4 regions of the Pantoea sp. SGAir0184 genome follow, and region 2 is predicted to be linked to each of the others. Evidence: predicted binding sites of a transcription regulator. Region 2 holds the regulator's gene; each other region holds the start of a gene.

The links. The regulator PurR, encoded in region 2, represses purine synthesis genes. The targets are predictions, from matches to a motif close to CANGCAAACGTTTGCNTG.
Positions count from the first base shown of each region.
Region 1: the regulator PurR is predicted to act here: its motif matches at 2,183-2,200, upstream of purH (bifunctional phosphoribosylaminoimidazolecarboxamide formyltransferase/IMP cyclohydrolase).
Region 3: the regulator PurR is predicted to act here: its motif matches at 2,492-2,509, upstream of glyA (serine hydroxymethyltransferase).
Region 4: the regulator PurR is predicted to act here: its motif matches at 2,336-2,353, upstream of guaB (IMP dehydrogenase).

Region 1 covers NZ_CP028050.1:3,912,594-3,918,412, forward strand. The annotation lists tRNA gene C1N60_RS18505 (tRNA-Glu) at 6-81, opposite strand; rRNA gene C1N60_RS18510 (16S ribosomal RNA) at 168-1,709, opposite strand; gene purH (bifunctional phosphoribosylaminoimidazolecarboxamide formyltransferase/IMP cyclohydrolase) at 2,338-3,927, shown strand; gene purD (phosphoribosylamine--glycine ligase) at 3,946-5,226, shown strand; gene C1N60_RS18525 (DUF1481 domain-containing protein) at 5,255-5,819, opposite strand, start outside.
Region 2 covers NZ_CP028050.1:2,385,120-2,390,938, forward strand. The annotation lists gene C1N60_RS11180 (Grx4 family monothiol glutaredoxin) at 1-232, opposite strand, end outside; gene C1N60_RS11185 (C40 family peptidase) at 599-1,390, shown strand; gene C1N60_RS11190 (cytochrome bd-I oxidase subunit CydH) at 1,447-1,536, opposite strand; gene purR (HTH-type transcriptional repressor PurR) at 1,810-2,835, shown strand; gene punR (DNA-binding transcriptional activator PunR) at 2,832-3,743, opposite strand; gene punC (purine nucleoside transporter PunC) at 3,853-5,055, shown strand; gene cfa (cyclopropane fatty acyl phospholipid synthase) at 5,366-5,819, shown strand, end outside.
Region 3 covers NZ_CP028050.1:1,148,300-1,154,118, forward strand. The annotation lists gene glrR (two-component system response regulator GlrR) at 1-633, shown strand, start outside; gene glnB (nitrogen regulatory protein P-II) at 711-1,049, shown strand; gene hmpA (NO-inducible flavohemoprotein) at 1,101-2,285, opposite strand; gene glyA (serine hydroxymethyltransferase) at 2,623-3,876, shown strand; gene C1N60_RS05245 (3-phenylpropionate MFS transporter) at 4,001-5,137, shown strand; gene csiE (stationary phase inducible protein CsiE) at 5,134-5,819, opposite strand, start outside.
Region 4 covers NZ_CP028050.1:1,185,640-1,191,458, forward strand. The annotation lists gene C1N60_RS05380 (M4 family metallopeptidase) at 1-751, opposite strand, end outside; gene xseA (exodeoxyribonuclease VII large subunit) at 877-2,244, opposite strand; gene guaB (IMP dehydrogenase) at 2,413-3,879, shown strand; gene guaA (glutamine-hydrolyzing GMP synthase) at 3,952-5,532, shown strand; gene C1N60_RS05400 (SIR2 family protein) at 5,746-5,819, opposite strand, start outside.

The DNA of each region.
Region 1 (5,819 bases), 1.5 Mb from region 2:
GCAAGTGGCGTCCCCTAGGGGATTCGAACCCCTGTTACCGCCGTGAAAGGGCGGTGTCCTAGGCCTCTAGACGAAGGGGACACTGAAGTCTCTTTCGTAAGACGCTTTGCTCATTACTTTTTCATCAGACAATCTGTGTGAGCACTTCGCGGGAAAGTATCTTCAGGTAAGGAGGTGATCCAACCGCAGGTTCCCCTACGGTTACCTTGTTACGACTTCACCCCAGTCATGAATCACAAAGTGGTAAGCGCCCTCCCGAAGGTTAAGCTACCTACTTCTTTTGCAACCCACTCCCATGGTGTGACGGGCGGTGTGTACAAGGCCCGGGAACGTATTCACCGTAGCATTCTGATCTACGATTACTAGCGATTCCGACTTCATGGAGTCGAGTTGCAGACTCCAATCCGGACTACGACGCACTTTATGAGGTCCGCTTGCTCTCGCGAGGTCGCTTCTCTTTGTATGCGCCATTGTAGCACGTGTGTAGCCCTGGCCGTAAGGGCCATGATGACTTGACGTCATCCCCACCTTCCTCCGGTTTATCACCGGCAGTCTCCTTTGAGTTCCCGGCCGAACCGCTGGCAACAAAGGATAAGGGTTGCGCTCGTTGCGGGACTTAACCCAACATTTCACAACACGAGCTGACGACAGCCATGCAGCACCTGTCTCAGAGTTCCCGAAGGCACCAAAGCATCTCTGCTAAGTTCTCTGGATGTCAAGGCCAGGTAAGGTTCTTCGCGTTGCATCGAATTAAACCACATGCTCCACCGCTTGTGCGGGCCCCCGTCAATTCATTTGAGTTTTAACCTTGCGGCCGTACTCCCCAGGCGGTCGACTTAACGCGTTAGCTCCGGAAGCCACGCCTCAAGGGCACAACCTCCAAGTCGACATCGTTTACGGCGTGGACTACCAGGGTATCTAATCCTGTTTGCTCCCCACGCTTTCGCACCTGAGCGTCAGTCTTCGTCCAGGGGGCCGCCTTCGCCACCGGTATTCCTCCAGATCTCTACGCATTTCACCGCTACACCTGGAATTCTACCCCCCTCTACGAGACTCAAGCCTGCCAGTTTCAAATGCAGTTCCCAGGTTAAGCCCGGGGATTTCACATCTGACTTAACAGACCGCCTGCGTGCGCTTTACGCCCAGTAATTCCGATTAACGCTTGCACCCTCCGTATTACCGCGGCTGCTGGCACGGAGTTAGCCGGTGCTTCTTCTGCGGGTAACGTCAATCGGCGAGGTTATTAACCTCACCGCCTTCCTCCCCGCTGAAAGTACTTTACAACCCGAAGGCCTTCTTCATACACGCGGCATGGCTGCATCAGGCTTGCGCCCATTGTGCAATATTCCCCACTGCTGCCTCCCGTAGGAGTCTGGACCGTGTCTCAGTTCCAGTGTGGCTGGTCATCCTCTCAGACCAGCTAGGGATCGTCGCCTAGGTGAGCCATTACCCCACCTACTAGCTAATCCCATCTGGGCACATCCGATGGTGTGAGGCCCGAAGGTCCCCCACTTTGGTCTTGCGACGTTATGCGGTATTAGCTACCGTTTCCAGTAGTTATCCCCCTCCATCGGGCAGTTTCCCAGACATTACTCACCCGTCCGCCACTCGCCACCCAAAGAGCAAGCTCTTCTGTGCTGCCGTTCGACTTGCATGTGTTAGGCCTGCCGCCAGCGTTCAATCTGAGCCATGATCAAACTCTTCAATTTAAAGTTTGATTTGCTGCAACGAGTGCAGCGATGCTCTGTGAATTAAACTTCGTAATGAATTACGTGTTCACTCAGCAAAGACTTGATATTTTTTAAAGCCCGTAGGCTTGTGATATCAATCCTGCGAGTGCCCACACAGATTGTCTGATAAATTGTTAAAGAGCGGTGCGACGCGGCGTTCGGCCTGCTGTCGCGAGGTGGCGTATATTACGCTTTCCTCCTTCAGAGTCAAACACTTTTTTCAGCGTTTTTCTCCGGCGGAAGTTCTTAACGAAGCTTCCTGTCTACACCGCATTCCGTAAGTCGTTGTGCCGTGTCGATGGAGGCGCATTATAGGGAGTTGTTCGGCACGCGCAACCGCTAAATTCAATAAAAACAATCGTTCGCTGCATTCCACAGCAAAACCCCGCCTTATACCCGGTTACACACAAAGTTATCCACATCTGCAACCGGTAATAAATTTAGGCGAGCATCGCGCAAACGTTTTCGCTACAATGCCCCGCGACGTCAAGGATGCCCCTTTTGGGGCGTTACCTGAGGTAAATGTTCTCTTCTATATAGAGAGAGAAAGTTAAGCCTGATGTAACGCTCTTATTTACGCGAAACAAAGCCAAGGGATAAAACCACCATGCAACAACGTCGTCCTGTACGCCGCGCTCTGCTCAGTGTCTCTGACAAAGCCGGTATCCTCGAATTTGCTCAGGCCCTCTCCCATCGTGGTGTTGAGCTGCTCTCCACAGGTGGCACCGCGCGCCTGCTGGCAGATGCCGGCCTGCCCGTCACGGAAGTTTCTGACTACACCGGTTTCCCGGAAATGATGGATGGACGCGTCAAAACGCTGCACCCAAAAGTGCACGGTGGCATTCTGGGCCGTCGCGGTACCGATGATGCCATCATGGCCGAGCACGCCATCAATCCTATCGACATGGTGGTGGTGAACCTCTATCCCTTTGCCCAGACCGTGGCGAAAGCCGACTGCAGCCTGGAAGATGCCGTTGAGAACATTGATATCGGCGGCCCCACCATGGTGCGCTCGGCAGCCAAGAACCACAAAGACGTGGCGATCGTGGTAAAGAGCCGTGACTACGACGCGATCATCGCGGAGCTCGATGCCAACGAAAACTCCCTGACGCTGGAAACCCGTTTCGATCTGGCCATCAAAGCCTTCGAACACACCGCCGCTTACGACAGCATGATTGCCAACTACTTTGGCAGCCTGGTACCGGCCTATCACGGCGAAAGCACCGCGCCGGCCGGCCGCTTCCCGCGCACCCTGAACCTCAACTTTATTAAAAAGCAGGATATGCGTTACGGCGAGAACAGCCATCAGGACGCTGCTTTCTATATTGAAGAGCAAGTCAGCGAAGCGTCAGTCGCCACCGCACAGCAGCTGCAGGGCAAAGCGCTGTCCTACAACAATATTGCCGATACCGATGCGGCACTGGAGTGCGTCAAGGAGTTCAGCGAGCCAGCCTGCGTTATCGTCAAGCACGCTAACCCATGCGGCGTCGCCGCAGGCGATTCAATTCTTGCCGCCTACGAGCGCGCTTATAAAACCGATCCGACCTCGGCGTTCGGCGGCATCATCGCCTTTAACCGTGAGCTGGATGAAGCGACCGCCCAGGCGATCATCAGCCGTCAGTTCGTGGAAGTCATTATTGCGCCATCGGCCAGTGAAGCGGCACTGCGCGTGACCGCAGCCAAACAGAACGTCCGCGTTCTGGTGTGCGGTCAGTGGCAGAGCCGCGTGGCCGGTCTCGACTTCAAACGCGTCAACGGTGGCCTGCTGGTTCAGGATCGCGATCTCGGTATGGTCGATGCCAGCCAGCTGCGCGTTGTCAGCCAACGTCAGCCGACCGAACAGGAACTGCGTGACGCGCTGTTCTGCTGGAAAGTGGCGAAGTTCGTTAAATCCAACGCCATTGTGTATGCACGCGACAACATGACGATCGGTATTGGCGCGGGCCAGATGAGCCGCGTTTACTCTGCCAAAATTGCCGGCATCAAAGCCGCTGACGAAGGACTGGAGGTGAAGGGTTCCGCCATGGCTTCCGACGCCTTCTTCCCGTTCCGCGATGGCATTGATGCTGCGGCGGCAGTGGGCATCACCTGTGTGATCCAGCCGGGCGGTTCCATCCGCGATGATGAAGTGATTGCTGCCGCCGACGAGCATGGCATCGCGATGATCTTCACTGACATGCGTCATTTCCGCCATTAATAGCCTGGAGCCGTAACGATGAAAATTTTAGTGATTGGTAATGGTGGACGTGAACACGCGCTGGCGTGGAAAGCAGCACAGTCGCCGCTGGCAGAAACCGTATTTGTTGCGCCAGGCAACGCCGGTACCGCGCTGGAGCCGGCCCTGCAGAACGTGGCCATCAGCGCCACCGATATTCCGGCACTGCTGGCGTTTGCGCAGCAGGAAAACATCGACCTGACCATCGTCGGACCGGAAGCGCCGCTGGTGATTGGCGTAGTCGATGCGTTTCGCGCTGCCGGCCTGAAAATCTTTGGCCCGACGCAGGCGGCCGCGCAGCTGGAGGGCTCAAAAGCCTTCACCAAAGATTTCCTTGCCCGCCAGCAGATCCCGACGGCGGAATACCAGAACTTCACCGAGGTGGAACCCGCGCTGGCTTACCTGCGTGAGAAAGGCGCGCCGATCGTCATCAAAGCGGACGGTCTGGCCGCGGGTAAAGGCGTCATCGTCGCCATGACGCTGGCCGAAGCGGAAGCGGCGGTGCAGGACATGCTGGCCGGCAATGCGTTCGGCGACGCAGGTCACCGCATCGTCATCGAAGAGTTTCTTGATGGTGAAGAAGCCAGCTTCATCGTGATGGTGGACGGCGATAACGTCCTGCCGATGGCCACCAGCCAGGATCACAAACGTGTTGGCGACGGCGACACCGGCCCGAACACCGGTGGCATGGGCGCTTACTCACCGGCACCGGTAGTGACCGATGAGATCCACCAGCGCGTGATGGATCAGATCATCTGGCCAACCGTCAACGGCATGAAAGCGGAAGGTAACACCTACACCGGTTTCCTGTATGCCGGTCTGATGATCGACAAAGCCGGTCAGCCAAAGGTGATCGAATTCAACTGCCGCTTCGGCGATCCGGAAACGCAGCCGATCATGCTGCGCCTGCAGTCGGATCTGGTCGCGCTGTGCCTCGCCGCTGTCGACGGCAAGCTCGATCAGCAGCAGTCACAATGGGATCCGCGCCCGTCACTCGGCGTGGTGCTGGCCGCTGGCGGTTATCCGGGCGACTATAACACGGGCGATCAGATCCACGGTCTGCCGCTGGAAGACGTACCGGACGGGAAGGTATTCCATGCCGGCACCACCCTGAAAGATGATCTGGTGGTGACCAGCGGCGGTCGCGTACTGTGCGTGACTGCGCTGGGTGAAGATGTGGCGGCAGCGCAGAAGAATGCCTACGCGCTGGCGCAGCACATCTCATGGAACGGCAGCTTCTGCCGTAATGATATTGGTTACCGCGCGATTAACCGCAAGTAAGCCCCCGGCGGCGGCCAGCCGGTCGCCGCTAAAAATCAGCCTCTTTCGGCTGCCAGCGGCACTCATCTTCCGGCGTGGCACGCAGCAGCTGAATCCCCTCTGGCGCTTCCAGCCACGACAGGGTAATCGGCTGTTGCTGCCCCTGCTGCTGTCGATACAGCGTTGCCAGCGTGTCGCGATCGAACGCCACATTCACCTGCTGCCCCTCACAGTCACGAACCTGCGTACCGCCCTGCCAGTGCCCCTGCCGCAACAGTACCCGACCACTCAGCAGTGCATTGCTCTGCGCCAGCATGCGCTGCGCGTCAAACCGGTACAGCTCGACGCTGTCGGCGCTGACGGCTTCACGCCGGCCAGCCAGCTGTCGCTGCATAAAATTGAGGTTGCCCTGATGGTCGAAACGCAGGGTTACGTCGTCCGGCTGCTGGCCAGTGACGTGCCGTTCCACACTCAGCAGTTTATCCGCCTGCCAGATATAGTCGGTAGTTTCCCGGCTATCGCCATTGAAAGGGGTATAGACAGTACGCAGATGGACGGCTTCGTGGTCGCCGTTTTTACGCCAGATTCGCACCGTGCCACGGTCAGACAGATAG
Region 2 (5,819 bases):
CGCCATCCACCCACAGCTGCGGGAAAGTTGGCCAGTTGGCGTATTTCGGTAACTCAGCGCGGATATCCGGATTTTGCAGAATGTCTACGTACGCAAAGCGCTCACCACAGGCAGACAGCGCCTGTACCGCCTGCGCAGAGAAACCGCAGCTTGGCAGTTTTGGCGAACCTTTCATGTACAGCAGGATCGGGTTTTCTGCGATCTGGCGCTGAATTTTTTCAACAGTACTCATTTTTGCCTTCCTTAATCCTTCACTTCGTGTTTGTTTATTGTAGCGACTTCGCCCCGCGACTGAAAACGGGATTTTGCCTTAGCCGGCGCATATCGCCATGTTTGTTAAGTTCGCGCGCCACGAATAACATTTTCATATCATTAATAAGCATTAATCAATTAATAATTAGCAATAATTCCGCTGGGTTAAACAGCTGAAATCGCTCATTTTTGCCCCACTTTCAGTACCGTGACAGATTAATGGAAAAAGACCTTACCTTTTGCAAAAAAAGTGGATTAGAATTGCCCCGGTGCTGATCGTCGATCAGATTTTTCTAACTTTACCGCGGTCTGGCTTTCTGCCGACGGCTTAACCTGTAACCGGACTATGCGTTTACTGATTACGCTTTTCATACTGGCTTTTGCCCAACTGTTCTTTAATGTGGCGGCGGCTTCTCCGCATGCGCCGGTTAATGCCAGTTTGCAGAAAGCGGAGAAAAAGAACGCGCGTGACGATGAGCGTCGCAAACGACGCCCGGTGAAAACCACCAGCAAAAAGTCACGCCTGACGTCGGTACAGAAGTTCAGGCTGAAAAAACAGCACAAAAGCGAAACGGTACTTCAGCACACCACCCAGCGCAAATCCTCACTTAAGCTCAGTGCGAAAAAATATGGTCATCAGCGGCTGGCGAAAAAATCGCGTGACGTTGCCGTTGATGATGAAGTGCAGCAGCTGAGCGGCATTAAAATGAGCAAAGCCCACCGCCTGCGCTATCAAAAAGCACGTGAAACCGCGATGACGAAACTGATGGGCCAGCTGGGTAAACCGTATCAGTGGGGAGGCACCTCACCGCACACCGGTTTCGACTGCAGTGGTTTAGTGTGGTACGCCTACAAAGATCTGGTGAAGTTTAAATTTCCCCGTACCGCCAATGAGATGTATCACCTGCGCGACGCCGCGCCGATCAAGCGCGAGATGCTGGAGAAAGGCGATCTGGTGTTCTTCCGCATCAACAACCGCGGCACCGCCGACCATGTCGGGGTTTATCTGGGCAATGGTAAATTCATTCAGTCTCCGCGCACCGGTAAGGATATCCAGATTAGCGCGCTGGGCGAGGATTACTGGCAGAAGCATTACGTTGGCGCACGCCGTATGATGACGCCGAAAACCGTGCGCTAAGCTCAGCGTTGCGCAACAAAAAAGCCGGTGGCTGTTCAGCAGCACCGGCTTTTTTATTAATGCAGAATGGCGGTAAAGCTAAAGGCAATAATCATCAGCAGAGCAGCGGCGGTGGTGGTCAATGCCAGTTTTAAATCGGTACTCATCACAACTCCTTAGTCACACAGTTTGCATGGTTAAATAATTTTCGCACAGTGATGGGCAAAAATCTCGTGTTATCCGCCCCGGCTTGCTAGAATCGCCGCCTTTCGTTGCGCAACAGATTTAGCGCATGCTGCATTGACAGCCTGCTGAAGGATGTTTTCCTGCCCGATTAAGCAGATTAGCCCTGATATTCAGGGCGCAAAACCATTAGCAGACGCAAACGTTTAACAATATACTTATCAGTAAGTTGCGATAAGCCCAGGAGTACCATTTTCATGGCAACCATTAAAGATGTGGCGAAACGCGCCGGGGTCTCAACCACCACGGTTTCGCATGTCATCAACAAAACGCGTTTTGTCGCGGAAGAGACGCGTAACGCCGTATGGGAAGCGATTAAAGCGCTGCACTACTCACCGAGCGCGGTGGCCCGCAGCCTGAAGGTGAATCACACCAAGACGCTGGGCCTGCTGGCGACCTCCAGCGAAGCGCCCTACTTCGCCGAAATTATTGAAGCCGTGGAGAATCACTGCTTTGAGCGTGGTTACACGCTGATTCTTGGCAACGCGCATAACGATCTGCAAAAACAGCGTGCCTATTTGTCAATGATGGCGCAAAAGCGCGTCGATGGCCTGCTGGTCATGTGCTCCGAATATCCCGACGATCTGCTGCAGATGCTGGAAGAGAACCGCAATATCCCGATGGTGGTCATGGACTGGGGCGAATCGCGCGGGGACTTTACCGATACCGTGCAGGACAATGCGTTCCACGGCGGTTACCTCGCCGGGCGATACCTGATTGAGCGCGGCCATCGCGATATCGGTGCTATCCCTGGCCAGATGGAGCGCAACACCGGTGGCGGCCGTCATGCGGGTTTTCTGCAGGCGATGCAGGAAGCGGGCATCAGCGTCCGTCCCGAGTGGATTGTGCAGGGTGACTTCGAACCGGAGTCAGGTTATCAGGCAATGCAGCAGATCCTGAACCAGAAACAGCGCCCGACGGCGGTGTTCTGCGGCGGCGATATCATGGCGATGGGCGCGATTTGCGCGGCCGACGAGATGGGACTGCGCGTGCCGCAGGATATTTCGGTAATTGGCTATGACAATGTGCGCAACGCGCGCTACTTCACCCCGGCGCTGACAACCGTGCACCAGCCGAAAGCGCAGCTGGGGGAAAAGGCACTGGAGATGCTGCTGGACCGCATCACCAGCAAACGCGAAGAGCCGCAGACCATTGAAGTGCAGCCCACGCTGATTGAGCGCCGCTCCGTGGCCGATGGCCCGTTCCGCGATTACCGCCGTTAAGCCACCTTCTCGCTGAGCCACTCGTGGTTCAGCGTCTCCGCATCGCCCAGATATTCCAGTAACCACGCCAGCGCCGGTGACGCGCGCTGCTCAGACCAGCTGACGCAACACGGGCTGTCCGGAAACGGCTGCGGCAACGCCAGCTCCACCAGCGCGCCGCTGTCCAGCAGCGGGCGCGCCAGGTGTCCCGGCACCATGCCCACGCACAATCCAGCCTGCAGGCAATCCAGCCCGGTTTCCCACTCCGGCACCACCAGCCGCCGCTGGTTATCCAGCGTCCACGTCATGCGGCGCGGCAGCGCGCGCGACGTATCTTCCAGCACCAGCGACGGCCAGGCGCGCAGGGTTTCGTCGTCCAGCTGCGGACTGTGGGCCAGCGCATGCTGCGGACTCACCACGCAGCGCCAGTTGAGCGCGCCCATATCCTGAAAGGCGAAGCGGCCGCCGACCGGAATGGCCTGGGTGGCGCCAATCGCCACATCGACACGACCATCAGCCAGCGCGTCCCACACGCCGTTAAATACTTCGTAGCTGATGATCAGCTCCATATCGGGGAAATGGCGGTAAAAATCCTTTACCAGCTGGCGGGTGCGCTGCGGTTTGACGATGCAATCTACCGCGATACTGAGCTGACCGCGCCAGCCATTAGCCAGCTGCTGACACTGGCGGCGCGTGGCCAGCATTTTTTTGATAACAGAACGCCCTTCACGCACAAAATGCTCGCCTGCTGCCGTCAGCACCACTTCGCGATGCTGCCGCTCAAACAGCGGTACCGCCAGCCAGCCTTCCAGCTGGCGCACGGTATAGCTGATGGCAGAGGGCACGCGGTGCAGCTCCTGCGCCGCCGCGCTAAAACTGCCGGTGCGCGCTACCGCGTCCACCACCTCAAGTGCATATTCCGACCACATAGTTTTCCCATCAAAAATTTTAACAGCACCCTGCAAATATTAGCGTTTCACAAAGCCCGCTGCACCCTTTTACACTCCCCGCCGTTCAACCTGCCGAATGAGAAAAACCATGCTGTCATCCAAAGGATTTCTGCCTTACCTTGCCGTGCTGAGCATGCTCGGCTTTCTGGCCACCGATATGTATTTACCCGCCTTCGGCGCCATGCAGCGCGACTTTGCTTCCGCACCGGGCACCATCAGCGCCAGCCTGAGCCTGTTTCTGGGCGGCTTTGCCTGTGCGCAGGTGCTGTGGGGCGTGCTGTCGGACCGCTTCGGCCGTAAACCCATTCTGCTGGCGGGCCTGAGCCTGTTTGCGCTGAGCTGTCTTGCCATGCTGTGGGTGACTAACGTCTGGCTGATGCTGGCGCTGCGTTTTGTGCAGGCGGTAGGCGTGTGCGCCGCAGCGGTGAGCTGGCAGGCGCTGGTGGTTGATCGCTATCCGCAGGCCAAAGCCAACAAAGTGTTTGCCACGATTATGCCGCTGGTGGCGCTGTCACCGGCGCTGGCGCCGCTGCTGGGCGCCTGGCTGATGGCCCATTTTCACTGGCGCGCCATCTTCGTCGCGCTCACGCTGGTGACGCTGGTGCTGCTGTTCGGCACGCTGAAACTGGCCAGCGCGCCGCGTGCGCGCCACGACAGCGCGCCACAGCCGGGCTGGCTGACGCTGCTGGCGACGCGTATTTACAGCGGTAACGTACTGATTTATGCGGCCTGCTCCGCCAGTTTCTTCGCCTGGCTGACCGGCTCGCCGTTTATCCTCGCCGCCGCGGGTCTGAGCCCGGCGGACATTGGCCTGAGCTATATTCCGCAGACCATCGCCTTCCTGCTGGGCGGATTTAGCTGTCGCGCACTGCTGAATCGCTTTCAGGGTGCGCAGCTGCTGCCGTGGTTGCTGATGATTTACAGCCTAAGCATTCTGGGCCTGTTTGCGGTGGCGCTGATGACTACGCCGCCGCTGGTGGCTCTGCTGCTGCCGTTCTGCGGCATGGCGCTGGCCAATGGCGCGATTTACCCGATTGTGGTGTCCAGCGCCCTCGCCCCGTTCCCGCAGGCCACCGGCAAAGCGGCCGGCCTGCAGAATCTGCTGCAGCTGGGCTTATGCTTCCTCGCCAGCCTGATTGTTTCCGCCGGTCTGCAGCAGGCGCTGTTACATACTACGCTGGTCATGGTGGCGACAGTGATCCTCGCCTGGGCCGGTTTCCTGTGGCAGCGCAGCGCCAGCGCACAAAGTGATATTGCTCACGCTTCCCGTCCCTGCGAAGATAATTGCTAAGGCAACGATTATCGTTAGCAAACTAACGATAAGCCATTGAATACTGACCTGCGTGAGCATATACTCAGTAGGTCAGCATTTCTGCAACAAATCAATAACATAATGAGCGTATTTTTTAGCGACACTGTCGCTGGGATGGCGTCTGCACGATATTCACCTCCGGAGTTGTGGCAGACATTTCTATTCAGATTCATACCTCTGTAATACGTCGGCTATCTGGCGCACGGATTTTCCGTGAGTTCTCTCACAGGCCTGAGGAATTTGACTATTCTTTTTCTCAGGTTCAAATCGGAAAGGTGATGGAGAAGCTATGAGTTCATCGTGTATAGAAGAAGTGAGCCTTGAAGAAAACCAATGGTTTCGTATCGCCCATGAATTACTGGAGCGGGCGGACATTCACATCAACGGCACACGCCCCTGGGATATTCAGGTCAGACATGCGGATTTTTTCAAACGGGTCCTGCAGGAGGGATCGCTGGGCCTCGGTGAAAGCTACATGGACGGCTGGTGGGAGTGCGAACGTCTGGATATGTTCTTCCACCGCGTGCTGAAACATCATCTGGATAAGCAGTTACCGCACCATTTTAAAGACACGCTGCGCATTGCTGCGGCGCGCCTCACCAATCTGCAGTCAAAGAAACGCGCCTGGATTGTTGGTAAAGAGCACTACGATCTTGGCAACGACCTGTTTTCACTGATGCTCGATCCGTTTATGCAGTACTCCTGCGGCTACTGGAAAAGCGCGGAAACGCTGGAGCAGGCAC
Region 3 (5,819 bases), 1.2 Mb from region 2:
GATGAGATTGGCGACATGCCGCAGGCGCTGCAGGTGAAGCTTCTCCGCGTGCTGCAGGAGCGCAAAGTGCGCCCGCTGGGCAGCAACCGCGATCTTGACATCAACGTGCGCATCATCTCTGCCACGCACCGCGATCTGCCGAAGGCGATGGAGAAGAAAAGCTTCCGCGAAGATCTCTACTATCGTCTCAACGTGGTGAATCTCAGGATCCCGGCGCTGCACGAACGCGCCGAAGACATCCCGCTGCTGGCCAACCATCTGCTGCGCCAGTCGGCCGATCGCCACAAACCGTTTGTGCGCAGCTTCTCGGTCGATGCGATGAAACGGCTGGTGAGTGCCAGCTGGCCGGGAAATGTGCGCCAGCTGGTTAACGTGATTGAGCAGTGCGTGGCCCTTACTACGTCGCCGGTGATTGGTGACGCGCTGGTAGAGCAGGCGCTGGCCGGCGAGAACACGGCGCTACCGACCTTTGTCGAAGCACGCAACCAGTTTGAGCTTAACTATCTGCGCAAACTGCTACAGATGACCAAGGGTAATGTGACGCATGCGGCGCGTCTGGCTGGACGCAACCGTACCGAGTTTTATAAGCTGCTGTCGCGCCACGAACTGGACGCCAGCGAATTTAAAGAGTAGCTTGCTGCGGCAGCGTCAGGAACACTTATACTCATAGTTACCCGTCCATCATGGAGGGAGCGAAAAAAGGATCTGTGATGAAAAAGATCGATGCAATTATCAAACCATTCAAACTCGATGATGTGCGTGAAGCCTTAGCGGAAGTGGGCATCACCGGGATGACGGTCAGCGAAGTGAAAGGCTTCGGACGTCAGAAAGGCCACACCGAGCTGTATCGCGGTGCCGAATACATGGTCGATTTTCTGCCAAAAGTGAAAATCGAGATGGTGGTGGGCGATGATATCGTCGATACCTGCGTAGAAACCATCATGAAAACCGCGCAGACCGGTAAAATCGGCGACGGCAAAATTTTTGTCTTTGACGTGGCGCGCGTCGTGCGTATTCGTACCGGCGAGGAAGACGAAGAGGCCATCTGAGCCCTTCGCTCCTCACCAGACACAAAGCCTGCCGCGTGCAGGCTTTTTCATTTACAGCACTTTGTGCGGACCGAACACCTCGTAGTGAATGCGGTCGGCGCTGATGCCGGCGTCGGTCAGCTGGCGCGCAACAAACTGCATGAATGCCAGCGGGCCGCAAATCCAGAACTCCCCCTCTGGCTGGGTCAGTGCGGTTGAGACGGTGGCTAAATCCATCAGGCCTTGCGCGTCGTAACGTCCCGCGTCGTCAGCTTGCGGCTGGCGATACCAGACGTGGCGGCTAAAGCGCGGCAGCTGCGCACCCAGCGCTGCGACCTCATCAGCAAACGCGTGCTGCGCGCCGTTTTCGCTAGCGTGCAGCCAGCATACTGCGGCCGGGTGCTGCTGCTCCGCCAGGCTGGCCAGCATGGCTAATAGCGGCGTTTGCCCGACGCCGGCTGAGATCAACGTCACCGGCGTCTGCGCTGCTGCCTGCAGGAAGAAATCCCCGGCCGGCGCGGCGCACTGCACGATATCGCCAACCTTCGCATGCTGATGCAGCCAGCCGGAGACGCTGCCCTGCGCTTCGTGCTTCACCGCAATGCGATAGGCTTTGCCATCCGGCAGATGCGTCAGCGAATACTGGCGGTGCTGAATGTAGTCGCTGTCCGCCGGGCGCAGACTGAGGGTCAGATACTGACCGGGCAGGAAGTCCGCCACCGGCTCTCCATCATTCGGCACCAGCTCAATACTCTTGATCACCGAGCTCTGCGCGGTAATCGCACGGATACGGAAATCGCGCGCGCCGCGCCAGCCGCCGACCTTTTCTTCTGACGCACGGTAAATCGCTGCTTCACGCTGGATAAACACCTCAGCCAGCACGCCATAGGCTTTGCCCCACGCCGCCAGTACCTCATCGCCTGGATTGAGCAGCTCTTTAATCGTCGCCAGCAGGTTTTCCCCGACAATCGCGTACTGCGCCGGCTGAATATTCAGGCTGGCATGCTTCTGCGCAATTTTCTCCACCGCCGGCAGCAGCACCGCAAGATTTTCCAGGTTGCTGCCGTACGCACAGATCGCGTTAAACAGCGCTTCACGCTGATTGCCGCTGCGCTGGTTGTTCATGTTAAACACGTTCTTCAGCTCGGGATGCTGCGTCAGCATCCGCTGATAAAAGTGACCGGTCAGCTGCGGGCCGAGTTGAGCAATCGCGGGCAGGGTAGATTTCACGGTGGCGATGGTTTGCGCGTCAAGCATAGGCTGATCCTCAGGGTAATTTTAAACATGTATTTTAAATACATGTTATGCCTGTTGCCGCGTACTGTAAATCCCCGGTTTTGTCTGGGGTGACGAGTGCCAATCTGCTGGCGGGCGCGCAAAGCTGAAAAATTTTCCCGCTGCTGATGAACAAATATCCGGTTTTCTTCCCCGGCTAAAAAGCGTAAAAATCCCGTACCAGCGCCTTGCCAATCGTTTGCGTAAAAAGAGGGGATTGGCGCTACCGTCCCCTGGCAAAACCGTTTACACTGTTGGCCTTCGCCCCTTAGCCGGGGCTTAAACTGCCGTTAAAAAGTTGCTGAGTCAGGAGATGCGGATGTTAAAGCGTGATATGAACATTGCCGATTATGATGCCGAGTTGTGGCAGGCTATGGAGCAGGAGAAGGTGCGTCAGGAAGAGCACATTGAACTGATTGCTTCGGAAAACTACACCAGCCCACGCGTTATGCAGGCGCAAGGTTCACAGCTCACCAACAAATATGCCGAAGGCTATCCGGGCAAACGCTACTACGGCGGATGTGAATATGTGGATATCGTTGAGCAGCTTGCGATCGATCGCGCCAAAGCGCTGTTCGGCGCGGATTACGCTAACGTGCAGCCGCACTCCGGCTCCCAGGCTAACTTCGCGGTGTACACCGCGCTGCTGCAGCCGGGCGACACCATTCTGGGCATGAACCTGGCACACGGTGGTCACCTGACCCACGGTTCGCCGGTCAACCTGTCCGGTAAGCTGTACAACGTTATCCCTTACGGCATCGATGAAACCGGCAAAATCAATTACGAAGAGCTGGCCGAACTGGCGCAGACTCATAAGCCAAAAATGATCGTGGGCGGCTTCTCTGCTTACTCTGGCGTGTGCGACTGGGCCAAAATGCGTGAAATTGCTGACAGCATCGGCGCCTGGCTGTTTGTCGATATGGCCCACGTTGCCGGTCTGATCGCTGCTGATGTGTACCCGAACCCGGTACCGCACGCGCACATCGTAACCTCGACCACGCACAAAACGCTGGCCGGCCCGCGCGGTGGCCTGATCCTGGCGAAAAACGGCGACGAAGAGCTGTACAAGAAATTGAACTCCGCGGTGTTCCCGGGTGGTCAGGGCGGCCCGCTGATGCACGTTATCGCCGGTAAAGCCGTCGCGTTCAAAGAAGCCATGGAGCCGGAGTTCAAGGCTTATCAGCAGCAGGTCGCGAAGAATGCCAAAGCGATGGTGGAAGTGCTGCTGGAGCGCGGTTACAACATCGTCTCAGGCGGTACTTACAACCACCTATTCCTGATCGATCTGGTGAGCAAAGGTCTGACCGGTAAAGAGGCGGATGCCGCTCTGGGCCGCGCTAACATCACCGTGAACAAAAACAGCGTACCTAACGATCCGAAGAGCCCGTTTGTGACCTCCGGTGTGCGTATCGGTACGCCAGCAGTGACCCGTCGCGGTTTCAAAGAAGCGGAAGTGCGCGAACTGGCGGGCTGGATCGCTGACGTTCTCGACAATATCAACGACGAAGCCACTATCGAGCGCACCAAACAGAAAGTGCTGGATATCTGTGCCCGTCTGCCGGTTTATGCCTGATAAGCGCTAAACCCGCAGTGTGAAGAAGGATGGCGCAAGCCATCCTTTTTTTATTCCCTTTCGCAGGCGGCTTTGAGAAAGTAACGGCCATTCCGCGCACGGCGGAGCGTCAACAGGAGGAAACATGACCATCGGATCGGCCAGGTGGCTGGGACTGAGCTACTTCACCTACTTTTTCTGCTATGGCATCTATCTGCCGTTCTGGAGCGTGTGGCTGAAAGGCAACGGGCTGGATGCGGAAAAAATTGGCCTGCTGCTCGGCTGTGGCATGGTGGCGCGCTTTGCCGGCAGCCTGTTGATTGCTTCGCAGGTGAAAAATCCAGCGCAGCTGATTGTTGCGCTGCGCCTGCTGGCGCTGGCGACCTGTCTGTTCGCGCTCGGTTTCTGGCTGGGCAGTCAGTGGCTATGGCTGCTGCTGGTGATGATTGGTTTTAACCTGTTCTTCTCGCCGCTGGTGCCGCTGAGTGATGCGCTGGCGGCCACCTGGACACAGCAAATCGGGCTGGCCTATGGTCCGGTACGGCTGTGGGGCTCGCTGGCGTTTGTTATCAGCTCGGCGCTTACCGGTATGCTGGTCAGCGCCTGGTCATCGCAGGTGATTCTGCTGCTGCTGAGCGTCGGTGCGCTGGCGATGCTGTCCGGCATGCTGCTGCCGCCACAAACCCGACCGCAGGGTGAGCTACGCCAGGGCGCGAGCGGTGGCTGGGCGGCGTGGCGCGACCTGCTGCGCGAGAACAGCGTCTGGCGTTTCATGCTGTGCGTAACGCTAATGCAGGGCGCGCACGCCGCGTATTACAGCTTCAGTGCGATCTGGTGGCAGGAATCCGGGTATTCGGCCTCGGTGGTCGGTTATCTGTGGTCGCTGGGCGTGGTGGCTGAAATCGTAATTTTTGCCCTGAGCAACCGGCTGTTTCGCCGCTGGAGCGCGCGCGATCTGCTGCTGCTGTCAGGCATATGCGCGCTGGTGCGCTGGACGCTGCTGGGCGCCAGCACTGCGCTACCATTGTTGATTGTGGCGCAGATTCTGCACTGCGGCAGCTTTACCGTCTGCCATCTGGCGGCGATGCGCTTTATTGCCGCGCGTAAAGGCGCAGAGGTGATTCGTCTGCAGTCGCTCTATTCGGCGCTGGCAATGGGCGGCGGCATCGCGGTGATGACGATGGTGTGCGGCGTGCTGTTTACCCACCTGCACGGCCAGCTGTTCTGGGTCATGGCGCTGGTGGCGCTGCCGGCGCTGTTCCTGCGGCCACGCGCGGCTTAAGACTCCAGCAGCTGACGAATGCGCTGCTGCTGGTGATCGCTCAGTGGCAGCTCAGCGTGGATCAGCGGCGGCGAGTAGAGCGGCAGGGCGGTGGCGTAGGGCGTCACCACCAGTGCCACATCGCGCGGTGCGCCTTCACGCTGAAAGTGCAGCATATCCTGATAGGTAATATTGATTGGCAGCAGCATCATTTCCCGCAGCTGCTGCTCCAGCAGCTGTTCCAGCGCCGCGTCAGCGCCGGTCAGTAACAGCACCTGTTTCTCCTGTAGCGCGCTCTCCTGCATCAGCCAGCCACCAAACTGCACCGCCACCAGGCTCACTTCTTCTGCGCTAAACTGCGTGCCGAAATCGCTGCTGAAGTGCTGCAGCGCGCGCGCCGTGGTGCGCAGCAGGCGCGGATAGAGACGCGCTACGTCCAGCGCCACGCTGTTATCAATGCCGATGGCAAAGTGGCTACGATCCAGCGCCTGCGCCAGGTGAGTATAGAGCTGCAGCTTAAGCTGCTGCTGATTTTTGATGCGCGTCTGCGCCAGTTGCTCAAAGCGGGCAATCAGCGCTTCCACCGCAGCCATCAGCTTGTGTGCCTGACTGTCCGCCAGCTGGCTGCCGTCTGGCGCGTGAATCAGGCTGAACAGCAGCGTCCAGAAATCGGTTTCGCTGACGTCCGGTGCCAGATGGCAAC
Region 4 (5,819 bases), 1.2 Mb from region 2:
CGATATAGTGATCCATATCGGCAGGCTGCGGATCTTTGCCGAGCAGCGGATCATCATAGGCGGTACCGGGCGCGGACATCGAGCGCAGGCCGCTGCCCTTAATACCCGCCGCCAGCAGCCCTTCGCCGATGATCCAGTCGGCCTGATCGGCGCTTTGCCTGAGGTGATACTGCTTCACCAGCGAGCCGAACACATCGGACATCGATTCGTTGAGCGCACCCGCCTGCTGGAAGTAAATCAGCCCGGCTTCGGTTTCGGTCACGCCGTGCGTCAGCTCGTGCGCGACCACATCAATGGCAATGGTAAAGCGATTGAAGATCTCACCGTCGCCGTCGCCAAATACCATCTGCTGGCCATTCCAGAAGGCGTTCTGGTACTCCCTGCCGTAATGCACGGTGCCATCCAGTTTCAGGCCTTTGTTGTCCAGCGAGTTGCGCTGGTAGATCTGCCAGTAGAAATCATAAGTGATGCCGAGATAGTTCCACGCTTCGTCTGCGGCGACGTCACCGTTACCGGGCTGGCCTTCCTCACGGATCAGGGTGCCGGGCAGATTTTGCGTATTACCCGCGTCGTAGATAGCACGCAAAACACTGCCGGGCTGCGCAGTGCTGGCTGCGCTGGCGGTGTGAGGATGTTCCGCCATCAGCTGTTGCACGTGGGTGAGGGTGCGCCGCGCGTAATCCTGCTGTGCGCCGGAACAGTTATCGATGATGTTTCGCAGAATATACGGAGGAATAACGCTGTAAGGCATGTCGAACTCCCTGACGGATGGGTATGTCAGAAAGTATAGACCTGCTTATCAATCGTGCGCCGCTGCGTCTGCAGCCCGCGCGATTTACAGGGGGTTATCAACCATTTATGCGTCTGAAAAGATTATCACGCCTTACGGCTGCGCGTCTTCTGTGGTTGTAACGCCGTCACCTGACTCTCCACCCAGCCATCATCCAGCCGGGTACGCAGCAGATCGCCGGTATGCAGCTGACGGGTCTTTTTCACCACCTGGCCCTGAGCATCGGTGGTGACGCTAAAGCCGCGCGCCAGCGTCGCCAGCGGACTCACGCCTTCCAGCTGTGCTGCCAGCGTACCAAAACGCTGCCGGCTGTGATTGAGCTGTTTTTCCATGCCCTGCTGCAACCGGTAGTGCCACTGCTGTAACTGCTGCTGAGCGCGCAGAATACGTCCCTGCGGCTGCTGGGATTGCAGGCGCTGCAGCAGGCGGTCCTGCTGGCGACGCGCCAGGCGCAGCCGCTGGTCGACCGCTTCCTGCAGACGACGCTGCAGCTGAATCAGCGTGGTTTGCTGGCGTGCCAGGCGCAGCTGCGGATGCTGTTGTTGCAGACGATGCTGCAGCCGGGTGAAGCGGCGCTGCTGCTGCGCCACGTAATAGTCCATCGCCATCTCCATGCGCTGCTGCTGAGACTGCAAACGGCGCAGCAGCTCGATCTGGTTGCGGCTCACCAGCTCGGCAGCGGCAGAAGGCGTCGGCGCGCGCAGATCGGCAACAAAGTCGGCGATGGTGACATCGGTTTCATGCCCAACGGCGCTGACGATTGGCAGGCGGCTGGCGAAAATCGCCCGCGCCACGCGCTCGTCGTTGAAGCTCCACAGATCTTCCAGTGAACCGCCGCCGCGCCCGACGATCAGCACGTCGCACTCGTCACGCTGGTTGGCCAGCTCGATGGCGCGCACGATGGCGGCGGGCGCATCAACGCCTTGCACTGCGGTCGGATAGATCACCACCGGCAGCGAGGGATCGCGGCGATGCAGCACGCGCAGCACATCGTGCAATGCCGCGCCGGTGGCAGAGGTGATCACGCCCACCTGGCGCGCCGGCTCCGGCAGCGGCTGTTTAAACTGCTGGTCGAACAGCCCCTCCGCCGCCAGCCGGGCTTTCAGCTGCTCAAACTGTTGCTGCAGCAGCCCTTCACCGGCCGGATGCATGCTTTCGATAATCAGCTGATAGTCGCCGCGCTGCTCATACAGCGTGATGCTGGCACGCACCAGCACCTGCTGACCGTGCTGCGGGCGAAAGCTGACGCGTCGATTGCTGTTGCGGAACATGGCACAGCGCACCTGCGCGCCATCGTCCTTCAGGGTGAAGTACCAGTGACCGGAAGCGGGCTGAGTGAAATTGGAAATTTCAGCGCTGAGCCACACCAGGCCCATCTCATTTTCCAGCAGTTGGCGCACCGTGGTGTTCAGGCGGCTGACAGTAAAAATATTGGCGGTTGGCGGTAGCGACATGTGATGAGGATCAAATTTCAAATCAGAGGGTTAATTAACCGATACTACATGCCTGCCCCGGAGGATCAAGACTTTTTCCGAAAAAACACTGGAGGCAACCGATTTCGGCCTGTATAATGCCGCGGCAATATTTTATCTGTTTTAAACGCCCCAGGTGGAGATATTGCAATGTTAAGAATCGCGAAAGAAGCCCTCACATTTGACGACGTCCTGCTCGTTCCCGCTCACTCCACTGTTTTACCCAACACGGCCGATCTCAGCACCCAGCTGACCAAAAACATCCGTCTCAACATTCCTATGCTGTCTGCAGCGATGGACACCGTAACCGAAGCCGGTCTGGCGATTGCGCTGGCGCAGGAAGGCGGTCTGGGCTTTATCCACAAAAACATGTCGATTGAGCGCCAGGCGGATGAAGTTCGCAAGGTGAAAAAACACGAAAGCGGCGTCGTAACGGAGCCACAGACCGTGCTGCCAACCACCACGCTGGCCGAGGTGAAAGAGCTGACCGAACGTAACGGCTTCGCCGGTTACCCGGTGGTCAACGCCGACAACGAGCTGGTGGGCATCATTACCGGTCGTGACGTGCGCTTCGTGACCGATATGACGCTGCCGGTGACCGCGGTCATGACGCCGAAAGAGCGCCTGGTGACGGTGAAAGAGGGTGAAGCGCGTGAAGTCGTGCTGCAGAAAATGCACGAAAAACGCGTCGAGAAAGCGCTGGTTGTTGACGACAGCTTCCACCTGCTGGGCATGATTACCGTTAAAGATTTCCAGAAAGCCGAGCGTAAACCTAACGCCTGTAAAGATGCGCAGGGCCGTCTGCGCGTCGGTGCCGCAGTGGGTGCCGGTGCCGGCAACGAAGAGCGCGTTGATGCGCTGGTCGCTGCGGGCGTTGACGTACTGCTGATCGACTCCTCGCACGGCCACTCCGAAGGCGTGCTGCAGCGTATCCGTGAAACCCGCGCAAAATATCCGGACCTCGAAATCATCGGCGGCAACGTGGCGACCGGTGCAGGCGCACTGGCGCTGGCTAACGCGGGCGTGAGCGCGGTGAAAGTGGGCATTGGCCCGGGCTCCATCTGTACTACCCGTATCGTTACCGGCGTCGGCGTACCGCAGATCACGGCAGTATCCGACGCGGTTGAAGCGCTGGAAGGTACCGGTATTCCGGTCATCGCTGACGGCGGTATCCGTTTCTCTGGCGACATCGCCAAAGCCATCGCCGCGGGTGCGTCGGCGGTAATGGTTGGCTCCATGCTGGCCGGTACCGAAGAATCTCCGGGCGAAATTGAGCTCTACCAGGGCCGTGCGTTCAAATCCTACCGCGGGATGGGTTCACTGGGCGCGATGTCCAAAGGCTCGTCTGACCGCTACTTCCAGAGCGATAACGCCGCCGACAAACTGGTGCCGGAAGGCATCGAAGGGCGCGTTGCCTATAAAGGCCGCCTGAAAGAGATCGTGCACCAGCAGATGGGCGGCCTGCGCTCCTGCATGGGCCTGACCGGTTGCCCGACCATCGACGATCTGCGAACCAAAGCCGAGTTCGTGCGCATCAGCGGCGCCGGCATCAACGAAAGCCACGTGCACGATGTGACCATCACCAAAGAGTCACCGAACTACCGCATGGGTTCATAATCCCGTAAGATTTCCCGCCCGGCTCCAGCCGGGCGCTTTTATTATTAAGTCCATCCCAATGGAAACGCCTCAATGACGACTGAAAATATTCATAAACATCGTATTTTGATCCTCGATTTTGGTTCTCAGTATACGCAGCTGGTCGCGCGCCGCGTGCGTGAGCTGGGCGTCTACTGCGAACTCTGGGCGTGGGATGTCACCGAAGAGCAAATCCGCCAGTTCAACCCGAACGGCATCATCCTGTCCGGTGGCCCGGAAAGCACCACCGAGCACAACAGCCCGCGCGCGCCGGAATATGTGTTCAACGCCGGTGTGCCGGTGCTGGGCGTGTGCTACGGCATGCAGACCATGGCGATGCAGCTGGGCGGTAAGGTTGAAGGCTCGAACGAGCGTGAATTTGGTTACGCGCAGGTTGAAGTGACAACCCCGAGCGCGCTGGTGCGTGATATCGAAGATGCCATCAGCGCGGCGGGCAAACCGCTGCTCGACGTGTGGATGAGCCACGGTGACAAAGTCACGGCGATCCCGGCAGACTTCGTGACGGTTGCCAGCACCGAAAGCTGCCCGTTTGCCATCATGGCCAACGAAGAGAAGCGTTTCTACGGCGTGCAGTTCCACCCGGAAGTGACGCACACCCGTCAGGGCCTGCGCATGCTGGAGCGTTTTGTGCGCGACATCTGCGGCTGTGAAGCGCTGTGGACGCCAGCCAAAATCATCGAAGATGCGGTAGAGCGCATCCGTGAGCAGGTAGGTGAAGACCGCGTGATTCTCGGCCTGTCCGGCGGCGTGGACTCGTCCGTGACCGCGATGCTGCTGCACCGCGCGATTGGCGAGCGCCTGACCTGTGTGTTCGTTGATAACGGACTGCTGCGTCTGAATGAAGCTGAGCAGGTGATGGACATGTTCGGCGACCACTTTGGTCTGAACATCGTGCACGTTGCGGCAGAAGGGCGCTTCCTCGACGCGCTGGCGGGCGAGAACGACCCGGAAGCCAAACGTAAGATCATCGGCCGCGTGTTCGTGGAAGTGTTCGACGAAGAAGCACTGAAGCTGACCGACGTGAAATGGCTGGCGCAGGGCACCATCTATCCGGACGTGATTGAGTCGGCGGCTTCAGCTACCGGTAAAGCGCACGTGATCAAATCGCACCACAACGTGGGCGGTCTGCCGAAAGAGATGAAGATGGGCCTGGTTGAGCCGCTGAAAGAGCTGTTCAAAGATGAAGTGCGTAAAATCGGTCTGGAACTCGGCCTGCCTTACGACATGCTGTACCGCCATCCCTTCCCGGGCCCGGGTCTGGGCGTGCGCGTACTGGGTGAAGTGAAGAAAGAGTACTGCGACCTGCTGCGTCGTGCCGATGCCATCTTTATCGAAGAGCTGCGCAAAGCCGATCTGTACAACAAAGTCAGCCAGGCCTTTACCGTGTTCCTGCCGGTGCGCTCCGTCGGCGTGATGGGCGATGGCCGTAAATACGACTGGGTAGTTTCCCTGCGCGCTGTCGAAACTATCGACTTCATGACGGCCCACTGGGCGCACCTGCCGTACGACTTCCTCGGCCGCGTCTCCAACCGCATCATCAACGAAGTGAACGGCATTTCACGCGTGGTTTATGACATTTCAGGTAAACCGCCTGCGACGATTGAGTGGGAATAGAGCTGCTTTTAACTTGTTGATTTTATCAGGTTAGAGACGATATCTATAATTCGTATATCATCAATTGTGGTTTTCATGGCATGTGTAAGGCATGCCATGAAAATCTTTAGGGCCATGACTAGTTACATAACGCTGGCATGGTATCAGGAAAGCGCATAAGCAACTCCTGATGAGACAAGATTAAATTCTCGAATCATGTTCGAACATCATGCATCATCTCGCGTCCCATCGTCGCTTCAGAGAAACCAGCCTATCGTCGTTATTTAGTGCGCTGCTTGCCTCTCCAA